DNA from 2 places in the Streptomyces sp. NBC_01571 genome. Region 1 is predicted to be linked to the other one. Evidence: riboswitches for the same ligand, from Rfam matches in the RefSeq annotation. Region 1 holds a riboswitch; the other holds the start of a gene.

Region 1 (2,195 bases):
CAGTTCGCCCCGCTCGACGCAGCGCAGCAGCCGGCTCAGCGCGCCCCGGTGACGCGCGAAGGCGTACCGCGAGACGCCCCGGCCGCGCTCGCGCTGACCCTCCAGCGCCGTGCCGGGCGTGACGTCGAGGAGCAGGAGGTGGAGGGTGCCGCCCCGGCGGCGGGCCTCGCGGGCGAGCCAGCGGCGCACCCAGGCCTGGGTACCGCAGTCGTGCACGACGACGCCTGCGCCGGAACGCAGCGTGCGGCGCAGGCCCGCGTAGTGCGCGAGGCGGACGAAGGGGCGGTAGACGGCGTACGGGAGCCGGCGGGCCAGCCGGCCGTCCCAGCGGTCGCGGGTGTCCTGGGAGTCCACGCGCCGGCCGGCGACCGCGCGGCGCATCAGGGTCGACTTGCCGCTGCCCGGCAGCCCGGTGACCACCACGAGGTCCGCCGTGCCGAAGTACAGGCCGTGCGGGCTGTGCCCGGCCCGCTCCCTGAGGTCGCGGACGACGGCCGCCGGAAGCGTGCCGCACGCCTCCCGGGCCGCGGTACTCGGCTGCTGCGGCAGCGCGAGGGCCGAGGTCGTCGCGTACGCCCTGGTCCTGTTCACCGTGATCGTCCTCCCCTTGGGTCTGGAGTCCCATCCCCGTCGAGTGTAAAGAGAAGGTAATGCGCGGTGGTTCCTGTTTCCGTGTTCGGACTGCCACAGGCCGGTTACAGATGCGGACTGCCGTCATGGGACGGCGCGTGCAATGATGTGCCCGCCAACTGCATACCGGCCGCTTGAATCCGCGCGGGAGAGTTCCCAGTGACGTGCACACATCCGTGTGACGTACGTGCTGCTGGGACGCCGAAGGAGCAAGTCCCTCCCTTGAATCTCTCAGGCCCCGTTACCGCGCGGGCGAGGCACATCTGAAAAGCGGGCCGCTGACCGGTGGCTCCACCCAAGGTGCAAGTCGTGACCTCCGTTCGCGGGGTCGTGATGAACCTCTCAGGTTCCGATGACAGATGGGGAGGAACGACCTCGCCGTCATGCCTTGGGAGCCCCACCGATGAGCAGTAACGCCCCCCGCCGTACCGCGCTCGATGCCCTGCATCGCTCGCTGGGCGCGACGATGACCGACTTCGCGGGCTGGGACATGCCCCTGCGGTACGGCTCCGAGCGCGACGAGCACGTCGCCGTCCGCACCCGCGCCGGTCTCTTCGACCTCTCGCACATGGGCGAGATCACGGTCACCGGCCCGCAGGCCGCCGCGCTGCTGAACCACGCGCTGGTGGGCAACATCGCCTCCGTCGGCGTGGGCCGTGCCCGCTACACCATGATCTGCCGGGCTGACGGCGGCATCCTGGACGACCTGATCGTGTACCGGCTGGCCGAGACCGAGTACATGGTCGTCGCCAACGCCTCCAACGCCCAGGTCGTCCTCGACGCGCTGACCGAGCGCGCCGCCGGTTTCGACGCCGAGGTCCGTGACGACCGGGACGCGTACGCGCTGCTCGCCATCCAGGGCCCCGAGTCCCCCGGCATCCTCAAGTCGCTGACCGACGCCGACCTCGACGGCCTGAAGTACTACGCGGGTCTGCCGGGCACGGTCGCGGGCGTCCCGGCGCTGATCGCGCGCACCGGCTACACGGGCGAGGACGGCTTCGAGCTCTTCGTGGCCCCGTCCGACGCCGAGAAGCTCTGGCAGGCGCTGACCGAGGCGGGGGCACCGGCCGGGCTGGTCCCGTGCGGTCTGTCCTGCCGCGACACGCTGCGCCTGGAGGCGGGCATGCCGCTGTACGGGCACGAGCTGACCACCTCGCTCACCCCCTTCGACGCGGGGCTCGGGCGGGTCGTGAAGTTCGAGAAGGAGGGTGACTTCGTGGGGCGCGAGGCCCTGGAGGCCGCCGCCGAACGCGCCGCCGCGAACCCCCCGCGGGTGCTCGTCGGGCTCGTCGCCGAGGGCCGCCGCGTCCCGCGCGCCGGGTTCGCCGTCGTCGCGGGCGGCGCGGTCGTCGGCGAGGTCACCTCCGGCGCCCCCTCCCCTACGCTGGGCCGGCCGATCGCCATGGCCTACGTCGACGCCGCGCACGCCGCACCGGGCACGACCGGGGTCGGCGTGGACATCCGGGGCAGTCACGAACCGTACGAGGTCGTGGCCCTGCCGTTCTACAAGCGCCAGAAGTAGGTCCACCAGGGCTCGGGCGCGTCGACGTGACGTACCTCGCCGC
Region 2 (2,195 bases), 4.7 Mb from region 1:
TCTGCAGAGCGAGCCGGTACGCCTTGTGCCCGTCCGCGTCGACGGAGACGCCGACCAGCCGGCCGGGCAGGCTGCGCGCGAACTTCTCGCGAACCGCCATGTATCCGGCGTGCGGACCGCCGAAGCCCATCGGAACGCCGAACCGCTGGGTGGTGCCGACCGCGATGTCGGCGCCGAGCTCGCCGGGCGAGGTGAGCAGGGTCAGGGCGAGCAGGTCGGCGGCGACGGTGACGACCGCTCCGAGCTCGTGCGCCTGCTCGATGACGGGCTTGAGGTCGCGTACGGCACCGGAGGCACCCGGGTACTGGACGAGCACGCCGTTGATCTCGCGCTCGGCGATCTCGGCCGGGATGCCCTCGCTCAGATCGGCGACGACGACCTCGACGCCGGTGGGCTCGGCGCGGGTCTCGATGACGGCGACGGTCTGCGGCAGGGCGTCCGCGTCGATCAGGAAGAGGCCCTTCTTGTTCTTGCCCATGCGCCGGGACAGCGCCATCGCCTCGGCGGCCGCGGTGCCCTCGTCGAGCAGCGAGGCGCCGGAGGTGGGCAGCCCGGTCAGCTCGGCGACCACGGTCTGGAAGTTGAGCAGCGCCTCCAGGCGGCCCTGCGAGATCTCCGGCTGGTACGGCGTGTAGGCGGTGTACCAGGCCGGGTTCTCCATGACGTTGCGCAGGATCACCGGCGGCGTGAAGGTGCCGTAGTAACCGAGGCCGATCATCGGGTCGAGAACCTGGTTGCGGTCCGCGAGGGAGCGCAGCTCGGCCAGGACCTCGGCCTCGGTGCGCGCGCCCGGGAGCTCGAGCGCCTCGGCGTTCTTGATCACGTCCGGCACGGCGGCGGCCGTCAGCTCGTCCAGCGAGCCGTACCCGACCTGCGCGAGCATCTTGGCCCGTGCTTCCGGGGCGGGCCCGATGTGGCGCTGCTCGAAGGGGATTCCCTGTTCGAGCTCGGAGAGCGGAATGCGATGGGCGGTCATTGCGGAGGCCTCCTGGTCACACACGACCTTCGAGGGGCACCACGGCGCGGGTGCCCCGACGGCCTCCCCCTCTGTCATCTGACCTGAGAGCTTCACCGGTCCGCCCGCTCGCTGCGACCCGGCTTTCACCGTCGGTGAGAGCGGAAGGCGTCAGCCCCGCCCTGCTTTCCAGAGTGACCTCGTCCGTGCGGTACGTGAGCCTGAGAGATTCCGGGGAGGATTTGCTCCTTCGGCGCCTCCGATGGTGTCTGGAGGACTCTCCCGCACGGGATCAGCAGCCGCTTGCCAGGGTACCAGCGAGAACAACGCACGGGCTTTCGAGTGGCCACCGTCACGAATGTGCTCTTTCGTAGTGCCTACGGATGAGTTGCAATCGAGTGGAGGGCCCGTGCAGACCGACATCGATCCGCGCAATCTGATCGGCCGCAAGGCGCTCGACCGCAATGGCGCCAAGATCGGCACGGTCGACGAGGTCTATCTGGACGACGCGACCGGCATACCGGAGTGGGCCGCCATACGTACGGGCCTGTTCAGCAGGGACGCCTTCGTGCCGCTGGAGCCCAGCGAGTTCGTCGAGGGCAGCCTGCGCGTCCCCTTCGAACGCGCCCTGATCAAGGACGCCCCCGATTTCGGCGTGGGCCGTCATCTCTCTCCGGAGCAGGAACTCCAGCTGTATCACCACTACGGTCTCGACGTGACGCCCCCGGCTCCTCCGCCGGACCGCGACTTCGGCCGTCTGGCGGGAACGGACGATGCCTGAGGCACCCCTTCGGCAGCGCGGGTGACCGCCTCCGGCCTACGGCGGACCGGGCGACCGTCCGGGAACGGCCCGCGGTGCCCGGCCCGTCGCCGGTGCCGTGCCGGGTCTCATGCCCTCCCGGGCGCACCGGCGGACACCCCTGACGAACCCTCGGGTCTTCGGGGCACCAACGGCAGGGGATCCGCCGGCTCCAAGGCCGCGTCGTCCGTACGGAACGTCCGCACCCGCCCCGGTTCCGAGTCGGGCGTCTCGAATCGCACCGTCACCCTTCCCAGCCCGCTGCCCTGCACCCACCCGTGCCCGTACTCGGCGTGGTGCACGTCGTGCCCCGCGGGCCAGCGCCGCTCGACCGCCGGCACCTGCTCGACGGCCGACTCCTCAGCCGCCTCCTCGTCGGGGTGCTCCTGCGCCGCCGTCTCCTCCTCCGCGGCCCTGGCCTGCGCCTGGGCCTGCGCGAAG

What was found. A riboswitch is a leader RNA that binds a small molecule or an ion and turns the genes downstream of it on or off. The one in region 1 is predicted to bind glycine.
Region 2: it holds a riboswitch for glycine, as region 1 does, so the genes downstream of both, gcvP (aminomethyl-transferring glycine dehydrogenase) here and gcvT (glycine cleavage system aminomethyltransferase GcvT) in region 1, are expected to answer to the same signal.

The regions. Positions count from the first base shown of each region.
Region 1 is NZ_JAPEPZ010000001.1:6,993,852-6,996,046, reverse strand. Features, by position in the region: gene OHB41_RS31615 (AAA family ATPase) at 1-597, opposite strand, end outside; glycine riboswitch at 766-887, shown strand; glycine riboswitch at 888-999, shown strand; gene gcvT (glycine cleavage system aminomethyltransferase GcvT) at 1,034-2,152, shown strand.
Region 2 is NZ_JAPEPZ010000001.1:2,327,751-2,329,945, forward strand. Features, by position in the region: gene gcvP (aminomethyl-transferring glycine dehydrogenase) at 1-976, opposite strand, end outside; glycine riboswitch at 1,155-1,250, opposite strand; gene OHB41_RS10520 (PRC-barrel domain-containing protein) at 1,365-1,736, shown strand; gene OHB41_RS10525 (DNA polymerase IV) at 1,844-2,195, opposite strand, start outside.